4 regions of the Paenibacillus sp. FSL H8-0048 genome follow, and region 1 is predicted to be linked to each of the others. Evidence: predicted binding sites of a transcription regulator. Region 1 holds the regulator's gene; each other region holds the start of a gene.

Evidence for each region. The regulator Rex, encoded in region 1, represses fermentation and respiration genes when NADH is low (regulators of the CRP and FNR family bind a similar motif). The targets are predictions, from matches to a motif close to TTGTGAAATATTTCACAA.
Region 2: a site for Rex is predicted at 2,369-2,386, ahead of NSU18_RS10790 (flavocytochrome c). Genes of this name have one in related genera too.
Region 3: a site for Rex is predicted at 2,014-2,031, ahead of qoxA (cytochrome aa3 quinol oxidase subunit II). Genes of this name have one in related genera too.
Region 4: a site for Rex is predicted at 2,111-2,128, ahead of NSU18_RS12905 (FAD:protein FMN transferase). Genes of this name have one in related genera too.

The regions. Positions count from the first base shown of each region.
Region 1 is NZ_JBBODF010000001.1:7,302,835-7,307,029, reverse strand. Features, by position in the region: gene NSU18_RS31705 (cell wall elongation regulator TseB-like domain-containing protein) at 197-718, opposite strand; gene NSU18_RS31700 (amidohydrolase) at 748-2,049, opposite strand; gene NSU18_RS31695 (redox-sensing transcriptional repressor Rex) at 2,039-2,689, opposite strand; gene dinG (ATP-dependent DNA helicase DinG) at 2,828-4,195, opposite strand, start outside.
Region 2 is NZ_JBBODF010000001.1:2,490,776-2,494,970, reverse strand. Features, by position in the region: gene NSU18_RS10805 (flavocytochrome c) at 1-110, shown strand, start outside; gene NSU18_RS10800 (FMN-binding protein) at 136-495, shown strand; gene dcuS (DcuS/MalK family sensor histidine kinase) at 661-2,274, shown strand; gene NSU18_RS10790 (flavocytochrome c) at 2,402-3,961, shown strand; gene NSU18_RS10785 (NAD(P)/FAD-dependent oxidoreductase) at 4,082-4,195, opposite strand, start outside.
Region 3 is NZ_JBBODF010000001.1:3,456,260-3,460,454, reverse strand. Features, by position in the region: gene qoxB (cytochrome aa3 quinol oxidase subunit I) at 1-686, opposite strand, end outside; gene qoxA (cytochrome aa3 quinol oxidase subunit II) at 731-1,747, opposite strand; gene NSU18_RS14655 (polysaccharide deacetylase family protein) at 2,277-3,401, shown strand; gene NSU18_RS14650 (TetR/AcrR family transcriptional regulator) at 3,491-4,108, opposite strand.
Region 4 is NZ_JBBODF010000001.1:3,063,079-3,067,273, reverse strand. Features, by position in the region: gene NSU18_RS12915 (GNAT family N-acetyltransferase) at 1-45, shown strand, start outside; gene NSU18_RS12910 (HAD family hydrolase) at 67-780, shown strand; gene NSU18_RS12905 (FAD:protein FMN transferase) at 875-1,987, opposite strand; gene NSU18_RS12900 (TetR/AcrR family transcriptional regulator) at 2,151-2,723, shown strand; gene NSU18_RS12895 (SGNH/GDSL hydrolase family protein) at 2,924-4,195, shown strand, end outside.

The sequences.
Region 1 (4,195 bases):
AGGTATACAATAAGTATATCAATTCAAGTATATTCATCGATGTATCTCAAACCATATATCTCCATTTAGCCACAGTTCCGCGTCTGCCACCAGTCCAAGAACAGCTCCAGATTATTTTCAACATGATGGATACAAAAAAACGGAAGAACAGATCATCCGTTCCCCCGCAATGTATTTCTGCCGCTGAGTCCTTAGCTTAGCGGTTAGGCAGACTGTACCCCTCACCGATGGCGCTGCCATCCTTGAAGCGGTAAAAGTTGTAATAGAATCGCCCGTCTTTTTTGTAAAATAGCTGCCAGGCATATTCCCCGTTATATACACCGGGCAGCAGCCGTTCAATCTTAACGTCCGGCAGCTGTGCGGCTATGATTTCGCGCATCTTCTCTTCCGAGGTGCCTTTGCTCAGCTCTTCGGCATACAGGCCGTTGTCGCCTCCGGCAGGCTTGCCCTCCAAGGTGAAACGGACCCACACCATCAGCTCGGTCCCCGCTTCATTTTTACCGGTCAGCACCCAGTAGATCTCATTGTCATTCCAGACGGATTTCTGGGCCTTGGTTACCTCTGTCAGTCCGGCTCGCGCCCGGGCCAGCTCCTTGGCTTCACTCCGCTCGTTCCACTGGTCCTTCATAATGTAGGCATAGAACTGGCTTAGTCCGAACAGAAGGAGCAGCACCACGGTAATCCCCAGCCAGATCCATTTTCTCCTCTTCTTCTTCACCACACTGTTTCCTTTCCCGTTCCCCTGAATTACCGTTTAAGCAGGCTCTCGAACGTCTCCTGTGCTTTGCGGCGGATAGCTTCTTCATCCAGTGTCAGGCATTGTCCATGCTTCACTACCTGCTGGCCGTTCACCCATACATGCTCTACATCCTTGGCGCTTGCCGAATAGACGGCATGGGAGAGCAGATCGGTATGCGGCAGCAGATGAGGCTGATCAATATCCAGCGCGATGAAGTCGGCCTTCATCCCTGCTGCAAGCCGGCCTACCCCGCTCAGGAAAACAGACTGCGCCCCGTACTCCGTAGCCATCAGCAGCGCCTCAGGAGCCGGTACGGCTGTAGGATCACCGCTTACGCCTTTATGGATCAGAGCCGCCAGCCTCATCTCTTCAAACATATCCAGGTTATTGTTACTAGCAGCGCCGTCTGTACCCAGGGAGACCTTAACCCCGGCTCTCAGCAGCTCAGGAACACGTGCAACCCCGCTGGCCAGCTTCAGGTTACTGCCGGGATTATGCGACACACCAACATTATAGCGGGCCAGAATCCCGATCTCCTCATCGTTCAGATGAACCCCGTGGGCAATGAGCGAAGGACGGGTGAACATTCCCAGCTTCTCCAGATGCGCGACTGGACGAAGACCGTAGTCGGCCACGTTCTGCTCCACTTCATGGCGCGTCTCGGACATATGGGTATGCATCGGCAGATCCAGATCGTGCGCAGCCTCCACGAACTTCATGAAAAACTCTGGAGGACAGGTGTACGGGGCGTGCGGCGAGAGCATGGTAGTGATTCTGCCGTCAGCCTTGCCGTGCCAGTTACGGGCAAAAGCAACCGCTTCAGCGAGCTTCGCCTGCTGCACCTCTTCCGGACACAGCCCAATCACGCCGCGCATTAGCACCGCTCGAATACCGGATTGCTCTGTTACTTCCGCAACACGGTCCATATGATCATACATATCGAGGAAGGTGGTTGTGCCGCCCTTCAGCATTTCCAGCACGGACAAAGAGGTTCCCCAATATACATCATCACCAGTGAATTTCTCTTCCATCGGCCACATCTTCTCCTGCAGCCAAGTCTGAAGCACCATATCATCGCCGTATCCGCGCAGCAGCGACATGGCCGTATGTCCATGGGTATTGACCAGTCCCGGCATGAACAGCAGACGGCTGCCGTCTACGACCTGGGCGCCAGCCTCCACTACCGGCTCAGCTTCACCTATGTAAGTAATCAGATCATTCTCCAGGGTCATATACCCGCTCAGAACCGGCTTATCGCTGCCCGGAACCAGAAAGTGCCCGTTCTTGATTATCGTGATCTTACTGCTCATCTTCAGCCTCATCCTTTCCATCATGCAAATAATAGGCCAGGCTCTGCAGATCTGTGGTGAAATCTGCGGCATGAATCCGGATATTGGCAGGCGTCTTGAGAATAACCGGTGCGAAGTTCAGAATCGCCTCGATGCCGGAGTCCACAAGAATATCAGCTACATTCTGGGCTTCGCTGTCAGGTACGGTAATAATCCCGATCCGGATGCCCTGGGAGCGGATGGTATCGCTCAGCTCCTCCATCGGCTGCACAACCAGCGAGTTGATCTGCTGGCCCACCTTCGGCGGGTAGGCATCGAAGATCGCAGTAATCTTCATCGTATCCTTCAAGTAAGCGTTATAGTTAGACAAGGCATGACCGAGATTACCGGCTCCAACCAGTGCAACATTAATTTGCTGATCAAGCTTGAGAATATGGCGGATCTTCTCAATCAGATAGGATACATCGTAGCCGATGCCCTTTCGGCCGAAATCACCGAAATAAGCGAGGTCCTTACGGATCTGGGCGGGATTCAGATCAAGCTTCTGGCCCAGCTCCTGAGAAGAGACTGTGGAAATTTCACGTTTTTGGAGATCGTTCAGGAAACGCAGGTACACTGGGAGCCTGCGCACGACGGCCTCCGATATTTTATCCGATTTCATGTATTCTCCTCCTTAAAAGTTGTGTTAGACCCTTACAATTATAGCAACCGTGCCCCCCGCCTGCCGGAGCGGCAGGACAGGGCGGGAACGGATCTTCAGGTTTATCATGACTTATTAATAATAGCAATAGCAGATGAATTAGGAAACCCCGCCGTCCTCCAGCCATTCGGTAATTCTCGGGACCATCTGCTCGGTGAGCATATGCTCCATCTTGGGACCGGGGAGTGAATACAGGAAGTACTTTCCGTAATGCGATTCAATGACTCTGGTATCGTACACAATTACGATGCCCCGGTCCTGCGCCGTGCGGACCAGCCGCCCGAAGCCCTGCTTGAAGCGGATGACAGCCTGCGGCACGGACAGCTTCATGAACGGGTTCTTCTTCTGTGCCTGAAGCAGCTCCGACTTCGCTTCTGCCAGCGGGTGATTCGGCGGCTGGAACGGCAGTCTGACAATCGCCAGACAGGTCAATGCTTCTCCGGGGATATCCACCCCTTCCCAGAAACTGCTGGTACCCAGCAGGACCGAGGCCGGGCTGTCCTGGAAGCGGCGGATCAGCTTGCTCCGGCTGCCGCCTTCCACACCTTGTCCGAGCACCGCGATATCCTGGGAGGCAAGCGCCTCCTTCAGCGGATCATAGACCTGCCGAAGCATCTTATAGGAGGTGAACAACACCAGCATCCGCCCCCGCGTGGTTACAGCAGTCTCGGCAAGAGAGTGAACGAGGGTGTCCACAAAGCGGGCATCCCCTATGCTTCCCTTGACGCTCGGGAAGTCGCGGGGAATAACCAGCAGAGCCTGCTCCCTGTATTTGAACGGTGACGGAAGCAGCGCTGTCATCAGACGACCCTGCTCCGCAGCTTCACCAAGACCCAGGTTATCGATCATAAACTGGAAGGACTTATCCACGGATAAGGTGGCCGAGGTCAGGATGATACTCTTCTTCTTGTCGAAGAACAGCTCCCTGAGCTGGGTACTGACATCAACGGGAACAGCATACATTTGCAGAGACTTCCCCTTATAATTACCGCTTCCCTCCAGCCAATACACGATATTCTCATCGTTCAGACTCATGAAAAAGCGGATCTGCTCTCTAATGGATGCCAGATCCTTGAATAACCCGCCGATATCAGTCACAAGACTGTCCGAGGAGGATTGGCTGTCCGTGTCACGCATCTCACTGAGCATTTTGTCACCCTTGCGGATAATGTCGCTTAGACTGAGGTTCAGTGTATTCTCAAGGGCGGCCAGCTCCTCCCAATCCTTCGGCTTCTTGCCCGGCTGCAGGCGCGCCACCAGCTGGCCTGCTTCACCGGCTCCGGCATCGCTGCGCTCGGGCAGCAGGCTGAAGAGCCGGTCGCTGAGCGCATCCCAGGATTCCTTCACCGTCAGAAGATCGGGGTAGATCCGGTCGATCACACCGCTCCATTCGGAGGCCTGCTCACTGCCTGAAGACTGCAGACTCTGACGGAGGGCAGGCAGCTGCCCGCTCCGGCTATCCTTGTA
Region 2 (4,195 bases), 4.8 Mb from region 1:
TTACAGGCGGGGTTCATGGTGCGAACCGTCTGGGCGGTAATGCATTGGCAGACATCATCACCTTCGGGCGGATTGCTGCAGATGAAGCTGTGAAGGCACTGAAGAAATAGGAACTTTCAGAAGGAGGAATTACTCATGCAGAAGTGGACAAAAACCTTGCTGTTCTCTGCCCTTGCGGCTGCTACAGTACTTACGGCGGGATGCTCTTCATCTTCCGGCAAGTATGTGGACGGGACATATGATGGAACAGGCAAAGGAGTCAAGAGTGATATTAAAGTGGCGGTAGAAATCAAGGATGAGAAGATCGACGCCATTACCGTAGAAGAGCACAAGGAGACGCAGGCGATGATCGATGCGGCTGTGGAGAATACAATTCCTGAAATTATTGAAAAGCAAACCACAGAAGGCGTAGACGCCCTCTCCGGGGCTTCCGGCTCCAGCGGCGGGATTATTGAAGCGGTGACCCAGGCGCTGGAACAGGCCAAGAAGCAGTAGCTATCATCCAATCAGCAAGCCCAGCCCTCCTGTCTCCGGCAGAACGGCTGGGCTTGCTTCATTCGTCTATCCCCTACGAAGCGATCCTGAGGAGTAGCTTTACAAACTCAGGCTCAACTAATATAGTTCGAAGGGAATAGGATACGAAGGGAGGTCATCACGCAAGTGGCCAGGAAAAAAAGCTACAGTCTGCGCACAATGATCGCCGTCATGGTTTCTGCCGTTGTGCTGCTGGTATTGCTGATTTTATATTTTATTTTCCGCAATCAGATTATTCCGCAGACCCGGCAGGCGCTGGAGGATAAGGCGATTACGATTGCCCGTACCATCGCCTTGATTCCGCTGGTCTCTGAGGGACTCAGTGAGGGCAACAGCAAGGAGATTCAGGACTACACCTCAAGAATCGCCCGCCGCAATGATATTATGTTCGTGGTCGTGACAGATATGAAGGGAATCCGCTATTCCCATCCGGATGCTTCGCTGGTCGGTCTGCCCTTTGCGGGAGGCGGTCAGGAGATATCGCTGCGCGGAGGGGAGAGCATCTCCGAAGGGGCCGGTCCGCTGGGCAGATCCCTGCGCGGCTTCGTGCCGGTCTATAACAACCGGGGGCATCAGGTGGGTGTGGTCATTGCCGGTCTGTCCCTGGAGCGGGTCGAGCGGCTGGTCCTGCTGAATGAGTGGACGATCATTGCGATTCTGGTCTCGGGAGCCTTGCTTGGAGCGGGAGGAGCATTCATTCTGGCGGCCCAGATCAAGCGGATGGTGTTCGGGATGGAGCCGGAGGATATCTCCAAGCTGCTCCAGGAACGCAGTGCGATGCTGGAATCCACGCGGGAGGGAATTATTGCCGTAGACCAGCAGGCGCGGATTACCATCCTTAATATGGAGGCGCAGCGGCTTTTGCGGGCAGCGGGGATTGGCGGGAGCGCCATGAACCGGCAGATTGCCGAGTTTTGGCCGGAGCTGGGGCTGGAGCGGGTATTGGCTGAGGGAGAGGGGATACAGGACCAGGAGCTGGAGCTGGGAGACAGCTCTCTATTGGTGAACAGCCTGCCAGTCCGGGTGAACGGGAACATCGTTGGCGCAATTGCCACCTTCCGGGATGAGACCGAGCTGGCTGTGCTGGCGGAGAAGCTGTCGGGAGTCTCGGTCTATGCAGAAGCGCTGCGCTCCGGCGCCCATGAGTTCATGAACAAGCTGCATGTCATTATGGGCATGACGCATATGGGCCTGTATGATGAGCTGCAGCAATATATTCTGGGGACGGTAAGCAATTACCAGAAGGAGATTGGGGCGATCACGAGACAGATCAAGGACCCGGTGCTGGCCGGATTTCTGCTGGGGAAGCTGAGCCGGGCGCGCGAAGCAGGGATGGAGCTGGTGCTGACTGGAGACAGTTTTTTGCCGGAGCCGGCCGATCCGCAGGTGATTCATGAGCTGATTACGATTGCCGGCAATCTGCTGGATAATGCATTGGAGGCACTGGAGGAGCTCTGCGGGCAACCCGTGAAGCGGGTGGAGCTTGCTTTTCAATATGAAGAGGGGCGGCTGCTATGCGAGGTAAGCGACAACGGTCCGGGAATTCCGGCAGGCCTGGGGGAGAAAATCTTCGCTCAGGGCTACTCCTCCAAGGGGGAACAGCGGGGAATCGGCCTATATCTGGTGAAGAAAAGTGTAGACAAACTTGGCGGTCATCTTGAGCTTGCCGCCGGCTGCGGGCCGGGAGCGCATTTTATCGTGGATGTGCCTTATGAGGTGAAGGAGGAGGAGGGGGTGTGAACATTTAAGGTCCGCATGCCCGCTTACTTTAGTTACAAAACTCTTTAATAACTTACGGAAGGTTCCATAAACTGCTTCTTTGGCGCTATGATAATTGTGAAAATATGCACAAGGGGGCACAACTCACATGAATAAGAGATTAACAGCGGCGCTGATCCTCATTCTCTCCGTGATGCTGGTCATTGCAGGCTGCGGAAACAACAATGCAGGCGGCAGCAAGAATGAGAGCAAGGAAGCGGGCAGCGCGGCCACAGAGCCGGCAGCAACCGCTGTACCTACAGAGAAGGCAGAGGCCGTGTCGGGAGCATCCGAAGCGAGCTATACTCCGTACGATCAGTTAAAAGATAAATATGATATCGTCATCGTCGGCGCAGGCGGTGCAGGAATGTCTGCTGCCCTGGAAGCCAAAGCGGCCGGCATGAACCCGGTTATCTTAGAGAAAATGCCGGTAGCCGGCGGCAATACAACCAAATCCTCCTCAGGGATGAATGCCTCGCAGACCAAGTTCCAGAAGGAGCAGGGCATCGAAGACAGCAACGAACTGTTCTATGAAGAGACCCTTAAGGGCGGACATGATACGAACAATAAGGAGCTGCTGCACTTCTTCGTGGATCAATCCGCAGGTGCCATTGACTGGCTCGATTCCATCGGAATCCGCCTGAACAATATTACAATTACCGGCGGTATGAAGGAGAAGCGTACCCATCGTCCGGAGGACGGCTCGGCCGTGGGACAATATCTTGTAGCCGGACTTGTCCGCAATGTTCAGGAGCAGGGCATTCCGCTGTTCGTCAATGCGGATGTGAAGGAGCTTACGGTACAGGACGGGAAGGTGAACGGCGTGAAGGTGCTGTTCAACCAGGCCGATGACAAAACGATCAGCGCAGCAGCGGTTATCGTAACCACCGGCGGCTTCGGGGCCAACAAAGAGCTGATTGCCAAGGTTCGCCCGGATCTGCAAGGGCTGGTAACGACCAATCAGATTGGCAGCACCGGCGACGGCATTACCATGATTGAGAAGGTTGGCGGAACTACCGTAGACCTGGACCAGATTCAGGTTCACCCGACTGTACAGCAGGAGAAATCCTACCTGATCGGTGAAGCGGTCCGGGGCGAAGGAGCCATTCTTGTATCTGCTGAGGGCAAGCGCTTCGGCAATGAGATGGATACCCGTGACAAGGTGACGGCTTCCATTAATACACTTCCTGAGAAATCCGCTTATCTCGTGTTCGACGCCGGAGTGAAATCCCGTGTCAAGGCGGTAGATCAATACATCAAGATGGGTGTGGTCAAGACCGCAGATACCATCGAAGCACTGGCGGATCAGATGAAGGTTCCGGCCGCTGCACTTAAGACCACCGTGGATACATGGAACAGTGCGGTGAAGAGTAAGTCGGATGCCGAGTTCGGCAGAGCTACCGGTATGGATAATGATCTGTCCGGTGCTCCATATTATGCGATTCAGATCGGCCCTGGAATTCACTATACGATGGGCGGAGTGGTGATCAACACCAACACTGAGGTCTTGAACAAAGACGGCAAAGCGATTACCGGCCTGTTCGCGGCAGGAGAAGTGGTCGGTGGGCTGCACGGCGAGAACCGCATCGGCGGTAACTCGGTAGCCGAGATTATTATCTTCGGACGTCAGGCAGGGATCAAGTCGGCTGAATTTGTAAAAGCGCAATAAGCTATTATTCCATATTGTTCTTATGTAAAAGGGGATGCTCCGCAGCCATCAGGCTATGCGGGCATCCCTTTCTGTGTTGCAGCTCTCTCTGATTCAGCTGCCTTCCTGAACAAGTTGTCCTTAAGACTGTATCGCCGGGGAGGGCGCAGGCTTCGGCGACCGGGTCAGCGAGAACAGCTCCAGCTCCGGGCGGCTCTTGCCGGCCAGGGTATCTGCAAGCAGCCCGGCGGCAAT
Region 3 (4,195 bases), 3.8 Mb from region 1:
GTGATCAGTACGGACCAGGTGAACATCGGCATCTTCATCAGTGTCATGCCTGGTGCGCGCATCTTAAGGATCGTTACGATAAAGTTAACCCCGGTGATCAGCGTACCGATACCGGAAATCTGCAAGGCCAGAGAGTAGTAGTTGTTCCCTACGGTCGGGCTGAATTCAAGACTCGCCAGCGGGAAGTACGCTGACCAGCCCGCATCCGGCGATCCGCCGATGACGAAGGAAATGTTCAGCAGCATGGCGCCCATGAAGAAGAGCCAGAAGCTGACAGCGTTCAGCCGCGGGAAGGCAACGTCCCGTGCGCCGATCTGCAGCGGAATGATTACGTTCATTAGACCGATGATGAACGGCATGGCCATGAAGAGAATCATGATCAGACCATGGGTGGTGAAGACCTCATTGTAATGCTGCGCATCGAGGAATTTCATTTCCGGCGCAGCCGTCTGCAGACGCATCATCATCGCATCTACACCGCCGCGGAACAGCATCAGCAGCGCCGCGAGGATGTACATGATCCCGATTTTTTTGTGGTCAACGGTGGTCAGCCATTCGCGCCACAGATAGCCCCATTTCTTGAAATAGGTAAGCCCTACGAGAATCCCGATGGTTGCCAGTGCAATACTGATCATGGCCCCGTATATCAAGGGTTCGCCGTGAACCTTAAATTTGTCCAAATCCATTAGGGTAGCTCCTTTCAGTGTGTTGCATTAAGCTCGCAAGAGAGCTAGTGTCCTTCGTGTGTGCTTTCATCCACAGGGGAGCTTGGCAGCGGCTGGTCGACATCCGGATGAGGCTCGCTGTCGAATTCTGTTCCGCTGGACGGCTCGGGAGACGGATGAATTTCCTTGTTATCCTGATGCTCCTGATTGCCGTTGTCCATATCCATCTCCTTGCCGCCGCCGCTCATATGCTCGCCGTGGTCTCCAGGAGGAGGGCTGAACTCCAGATGGGTGGAGGAATACGTTTTGCGTCCGAGGTAGTCTGTGGCCAGCAGGCCTTTGAATTCTTCCTCAGTCAGCTTAGGCGCAGTTTCCTTTACTTCCTTCACCCAGTCCTCATAACCCTTGTTGCTAAGGACAAGCGCTTCGAATTCCATGTGGGCGAAGCCTTTACCGCTGAAGTTCGCGTTCTTTCCGATATAAGAGCCTTCTGTATCAGCGGAGAGATGAAGCGTTGTCAGCATGTCGCTCATCGCGTACTTTTGACCGGCAAGCTGTGGAATCCAAAGACTGGTAATGGTGCCGAATGAGTACATTCTGAATTCTACCGCACGATGCACCGGCATATTCACGTAGTTAACCGTCTCGATCCCTTCCTCAGGGTAGCTGAAATGCCATTTCCAGTTGGAAGAGGAAGCATAGATGACCAGCGGCGTCTGATCCTGATAGTCCGCAGCCACATTCTCCACTTCGTTAGTCGTCTTGACGGTAACAACGGACAAGAAGGCTACGATGATTATCGGGATGATAATCCAGATGGCCTCCAGTACCTTGTTGCCTTCCTCATGTTCAGGGATGTAGCCCTCATTACTCTTCTTCGCACGATATTTCACCAGTACAAAGATATACAGAATGTAGACAACAGCCAGAACCCCGAGCATCACAAGAATAGAGAGCAAGATGGTGTCAGATAACGTCCTTGCAGACGGTCCCTTCGGGTTCAGAACAGCGATTGAGCTGCATCCCGGCAGGAGAAGGATCAGGCTTAGAAACAAAGCGTATAACGGTCCCTTTTTTTTCATATAGAACTCCTTCCTTCAATACTACTTTTCATTCGCCGTTCATTAACGGGAGTACATTGATCTGTATCTATAGTAAGAACTACTTACCCATAATGCAAAATACATATTTTGTATAAATATATAAAATAGACCTTAAAAATGGCGAACAAGTTAAATATGTGTGATCAAATTGTTACAACTCCCTAAGGGTATGATAAAGATCACTGTAGTGGCGCACTTTAGCTAATTTTAAGGTTGTTCAATTTTTGTTCAAAATTCCGATATTGTTATTAATTTTGTCACAATTATTCTGGGCCAAAAACCGCTGATTTAACCGTGTAACACCTGCTGTGACAGCATTCGACGAGAATTGCGTGCTTTCTGAAAATAATGGCGAACCCTCAATTATCATTGCATAAGAGTAACAATTTTTTAGCTTCCGGTTACAATCTCTCAAATTACGTTGAAAGTATATATGATAAAGTGATAGACAAATATACATAGATTGGAGACGGCTGCTGTGCGCATCAAGAAAATTCTGCTCTTATTCATGTCTTTATTCCTAATTATGGGGCTTGTGCAGGTCCCGGCTAACGCTAAAGGGGATAGCACTATTCTTAAGCTCGGAGTCAACGATACATTAAGTAAGGTTGAAGCTGTCTCTGTAAAAGGCACCTATTATGTACCGCTGCGTGCACTTGCGGATGAGCTGAAATGGACCCTTACCGGGTTAACGGACGGGATTCACGTAGCCGGCGGGACTGGTTCGCTTACCCTGCTGAGCAAGGACGGAGGAGCGGTGCTGAAGGACGGCACGGCCGTGCCTATGAATACTTTTGTGCAGAACGGCAAGCTCATGGCTCCGCTGAAGGTCAGCGGGTACCTCGGGTATAGCATTTCCTATGCGGGAGATAAATATTTACTTCGTGTGAAGGACGGCTCGGCACAGCTTACCGATGCAGCGTTTACTGATAAATATGCTGCCGACCTGAAGCCGAAGGCTCCGGTAGCGCCAGCGACTCCCTCCACTCCGGTTACACCCGCTGATCCGGGCAAGCCGGGCCGGACCGTATACCTGACCTTCGACGACGGCCCGTCAGCGACGACTGGTGAGCTGCTGGACATCCTGAGTAAATATGACGTACAGGCGACCTTCTTCATGCTGGGGAACAACATGAATCAGCATCCCGCCCAGGTGAAGAGAATTGCGAAGGAGGGCTATGGCTTAGCGCTGCATGGTGTGACTCACCGCCAGGAGAAATTCTATGCTTCTCCGTCAGCGGCGCTTGCCGAGATGTCAGGGGCCAATGCAACGTTGAAGAAGCTGACGGGAGTAAGCACCACACTGATCCGTACGCCATACGGAAGCAAGCCCTATTTCACCAAGTCCTTCCGCGATAAAGTCCTGACACAGGGCTATCATCTCTGGGACTGGAACGTGGATTCCTACGACTGGAAATACAAACAGAACAGCGACAGAATCTATAACACCGTGATGGATCAGGTGAATAAGCTGAAGGCGTCCAAGACCAATCCGGTAATTCTGATGCATGACCAGAAGGCTACACTCAAGGTGCTGCCGCGTATTCTGGAGACGCTGAAGAAGGAAGGCTATACCTTCAAGCTCATTACGAAGGACATGGAGCCGCTCAATTTCTGGAAGGATAAACGCTGATCCGTAAGGGTCAATAGAGAAGAGCAAGCCTGCGGGGGAATCCGCAGCTTGCTCTTTTTTTGCGAAAATGTATAGAGGAAACGCTGTTGTTACTTGTACAAATATTGCACCAGCATATGAACCAGCTCTGACTTCAGCCGGTCCACAGCGATCCGCTGCGGCGAGAAGGAGATGAAGTCCACAATCGCGCTCACAGACTCGAACACAATGATCGACGCTGCCTCCGTATCCTCCGTCTTCAGTTCATCCTGTCCCATCTGAAGATAGGTCAGCGTCTTAAGACGGCCGGCCTCGTACTGGGCATCCATCAACTGCTTGATGGCCTCATCGCTGTGATACATAATGTTCAGATCCTTGTGATACCCGATAAAAGCCTTATGCGAAAGCAGAAGCGTGTCTATCAGATGCAGGATCAGGTCCGTACGCTCAATCGTATTGAAATTAATCTCAGCCATCGACCGCTCGACCTCGGCCATCAGCTCATCCCCGTACATGTGGAGCACCTCAATGAACACGGCTCTTTTATCCACGAAATAGGAGTAGAAGCTCCCGGTCGACACCCCGGCCGCTGCTGCAATCTCCTTCGTATTCGTCTGATAGAAGCCCTTGTCCGAGAACAACTGCATCGCGGCCCGGATAATGGCTTCCTTAGTTCGTATACTGCGCTCCTGCTGCGGAGTTCTAATCTTGTCCTCTGTTTCACCCATATCGTAAGGTCCCCCTCATAGTACAGATTGTAGTGGAGCAGTTTTGCGCTGTCAATAAAAACTGAACCCAAGTTCATTTTCTGATTG
Region 4 (4,195 bases), 4.2 Mb from region 1:
TATGTGCGGGACGAGAGCTTTTATAATTATTATTTATATTTCTGAGGTGCTGTAAGGAGAATTCATGTGACGGATACAAGTAATAAGCTGGCTGTGTTTTTTGATCTGGATGATACGCTGTATGACCACCTGGTTCCCTTCCGGGAAGCGGTACGTGAGGTGCTGGCCCCTGAGGAGGACAAGCTGGATTACGCAGAGCTGTTCTATACGGTAAGACATCACAGTGATTTGCTGTGGCCGAAGTATCTGCGCGGGGAGATGGAGCTTGCGGAGACGCGGGTGATGCGGCTGGAACTGGCTTTTGCAGAATATGGCTTGCCGCTCTCCCGGGAGCAGGCTGTGCAGATACAGGCCTCTTATATTGCCCGCCAGTATACGATTGAAATGATCGAAGGCGTAGCGGAGCAATTACAGCGGTTCATTAGCCAAGGCCACCCGGTAGGCATTATCACGAACGGGCCGCAGGAGCACCAGATGGGCAAGCTGCGCGGGCTGGGGATCGACCGGCTCATTCCGCCGGAGATGATCTTCATCTCGGATGCGGTCGGTCTGGCGAAGCCGGACCCGGCGATCTTCGCCCATGTTAACCGTGCGACGGGAACGACGCCGGAGAACAGCCTCTATGTAGGCGACACCTGGGCCAACGATGTGGTCGGGGCACTGACGGCAGGCTGGCAGGTATGCTGGTACAATCCGCGCGGGCGGAAGCCGGGTACGGACCATACGCCGAGCTACATTTTCACCAACTATAAGGAATTCAGCGAGCTGCCGCTGGTGTAATGTTCATACACAAAAAGGTGCCCTCCGTGAGCGAAAGGCACCTTTTTGTGTATTTTACCTGGAAGCTACTTAGCCACATCAGCACCAGGCTCCGTTAATTAGCGAAGCTATAAGCCGGATCGGTCAGATTCAGCCGTTTTTTCAGCTCAGAGGTGGCATAGATCTTGTTATCGTCCGTAATGAAGAAGGCCTCAACCTTCTCCGGCAGCGCTTCAAGATATTTCATCCCGTCTTCCAGGCCCATGAGGAACACACCGGTGGAAAGAGCGTCCGCGTCTGTCGCATTGGGGCTCATGATAGTGATACTCTTCAGCCCGTTTTGGGAAGGGAAGCCCGTGCGGGGGTCGAGGATATGGTGGTAACGCACCCCGTCCTGCATGAAGAAGCGCTCATACACCCCGGAAGCATCAATGACCTCATCGGTAATTTTAATCGTGCCGAGCTGGGTGCCCCGGCTCTGATCGGGGTCTTGCAAGCCGATATTCCACTGTGAACCGTTGGGTTTGTTGCCCAGGGCGATAATGCTGCTGCCCCCGAGATTGATCATCGCGCTGTTCAGGCCCTGGGCCTTGAGATAGTCGGCGATCCGGTCAGCCGCATAGCCCTTGCCGATTCCGCCCATGTCCAGCACCATGCCTTCTTTGGCTAACTTCACTGTCTTCGTGGCTTCATCTACGATAACATCCTTATAATTGACCAGGCTCCGCGCCTTGTCGATCGCTGCTTGGTCCGGTACACGTTCTCCGCCTTCACCGATGGCCCAGAGATCCACCAGCGGCCCGATGGTCGGATCATACAGCCCGTCCATTTCCTCGGCATACTTGAGGGAGAGCTTCACGATATCCAGCGTTTCATCAGATACGGCAACGGCTTCTTTGCCGGCTGCCCGATTCACTGCGTACAATTCACCGTTCGTTTTGGTGCGGCTGAACTCGATGTCCATCCGTTCCAGCATGGCCTGAATGTCGTCCATATTCTTCTGCTCCACTGTATCGCCGAACACCTTGATATTCACGACGGTGTCATAAATATAAAATGTCTGCTCCAGGGACTTCGTATCGCCGGTTCCGGTAGCAGCAGGGCTGTCTTCAGTCTTGTTGTTGCCTACTGTAAGCCAGATTACCACAGCCGCAGCGATAACAACGACGAGCGCGGCCAGAGTTACAACGGTTTTTTTGTTCTTAGATGTTTTTTTGATTTCAGACATATTCCACCATCCATACAATTAGTTTCGTGGTTGCATCTTTACTATCATACCCCAGAAAGAACGGCAATGGATACTCATTTGGTGACATTTTGTGCGAAAGCGCGGCTTGCCGAAGGGGGAGGCTTGTGATATTTTCAACATATAAAGTAAAGGAGCATGACCTATGTCTATTGACCGTAAAGCGTTAATTCTGCAGGCAGCAACTCTGTCCTTTGTACAATTCGGCTATAAAGCTACGACGATGGATCAGGTATCCAGAATCGCCAATGTGGGCAAGGGTACGATCTATACCTTTTTCAAAACGAAGGAAGAACTGTTCGAGGAAATTCTGGACAAGGCCACATCCGAATTAACATCGGTGATGAGCCGTGTGGCTGCGCAGCAAATTTCTTTCGTACATAAGCTGCTTCATCTGCTGGATTCCATTCTGGAGTTCCGCCTGGACCATGAGCTGTTCGTGAAGCTGGCCCAGGAGGTCCGGGATATCGGTACAGCCCAGGCGCTCGAAGGCGTGAAGCGGATGGAGGGCTACGCGCTGGACTTCCTGCAGCAGCAGATCGAGGAGGCCATCGGGAACGGAGAAGTGAAGGCCTGCGATGCCAGTGTGGCGGCGTTTATGATTCTGCGGATGTATCTGGCGCTGACCACGGAATGGAACAAATCCCATGTGCCGCTGGATCAGGACAAAATCAAAGAGCATATGATTCTGTTCATCTCCACCGGAATGCTGCAATAGTGGCAAACTAGCGAATTGTTGTAATAACTAAACAGAGCTTCAGGTTGTACGTTGAGCTGCTCCAGCCCCCGGGCTATAATGGATTCGTTAATGCAGACTATTATGGCGCAGCTGAAGTCAAGAGCGGGCATGGCGGCGGGGAATAGCTGTCCTGGTCCTGATGGGTGAGAGCGCCTTCAGACAAAGTGAGGCTGATGGATATGGAAGAGTATAGCAGTGGTACCGGGCTTGGCGGGCAGGAGGGTCCGGCGGCACCCCAAGATCCAGTGGAGCGCCGTGACGGCTTCTTCGTCATGTTCGAGACAGCAATCGAAGCGACTGCCCTGGCGGAGGGTAAGCCCTCGCAAGAGGTCTATCTGGAGGGTAATTATCTGATCGATAAGGCCAAATACATAGGCGGGGTTACGGATGAGCAGATGCTGGCGATGCTTAGGGACTGGACCGGCTTCCGCAAGCTGGTGCATAGCATTGGAGTGTCTGTGAAGACGGCGGAGGAAGGGGCTGCGGTCACTTTTCTCATGCAGAATTGGGGCAGAACCAGCAAGTATGAGACCGGCACGCAGCTGCGGGTCCCCTGCCCGGGCGATGGAACGGAAATCCTGGTGAAGCTGGAGGAGACAGAGTGGTCTGAGGAGGATGTGGCTCCCGGCAAATATGCCTTTGAGTTCAACAACGAGGGGGAACTGGCGACAGCGAGCATCGTTCTCTACCTGAATGACGGATACACGGCGCCTGAGCTGACAGCGGAACCTCCGGTAGACTTCGATTCGTCTGCTTACCGCGCGATGATTGCGAAGTCCCTGCTGCATGCGGGCAATAACCGGCGGCTGAAGCGGGCTATGGACAAAGCTGCGCGCGGCGAGGATGTGACGATTGCTTATATTGGCGGGTCCATCACACAGGGTGCAGGGGCCAAGCCGATCCATACAGAATGTTATGCTTATCAGTCGTACTTGAGGTTTAAGGAGCTATTCGGCAAGGACGGTGGAGAGAATATTCATTTCATCAAGGCCGGGGTTGGCGGGACGCCCTCCGAGCTGGGGATGATCCGCTACGAGCGGGATGTGCTGAGGGATGGTGCAGCCGCTCCTGACATCGTAGTGGTGGAATTTGCTGTGAATGATGAAGGGGACGAGACGAAGGGCAACTGCTTCGAGAGCCTCTGTCTCAAAATCCTGTCTGCCGCAAACCAGCCAGCCGTCATCCTGCTGTTCAGTGTGTTCGTGAACGACTGGAACCTGCAGGACCGCCTCTCCCCGGTAGGCAGACGCTATAATCTCCCGATGGTCAGTATCAAAGATGTAGTAACAGAGCAGTTCCGGCTGAGTAAGGCCGAAGGAAATATCATCTCCAAGCGGCAATTCTTCTACGATATCTATCACCCTACGAATGACGGGCACCGCGTAATGGCGGACTCCCTGGGCTACCTGTTCTCCGAAACCGCCCGGGCGGGGATGGATGAAGAGGAAGAG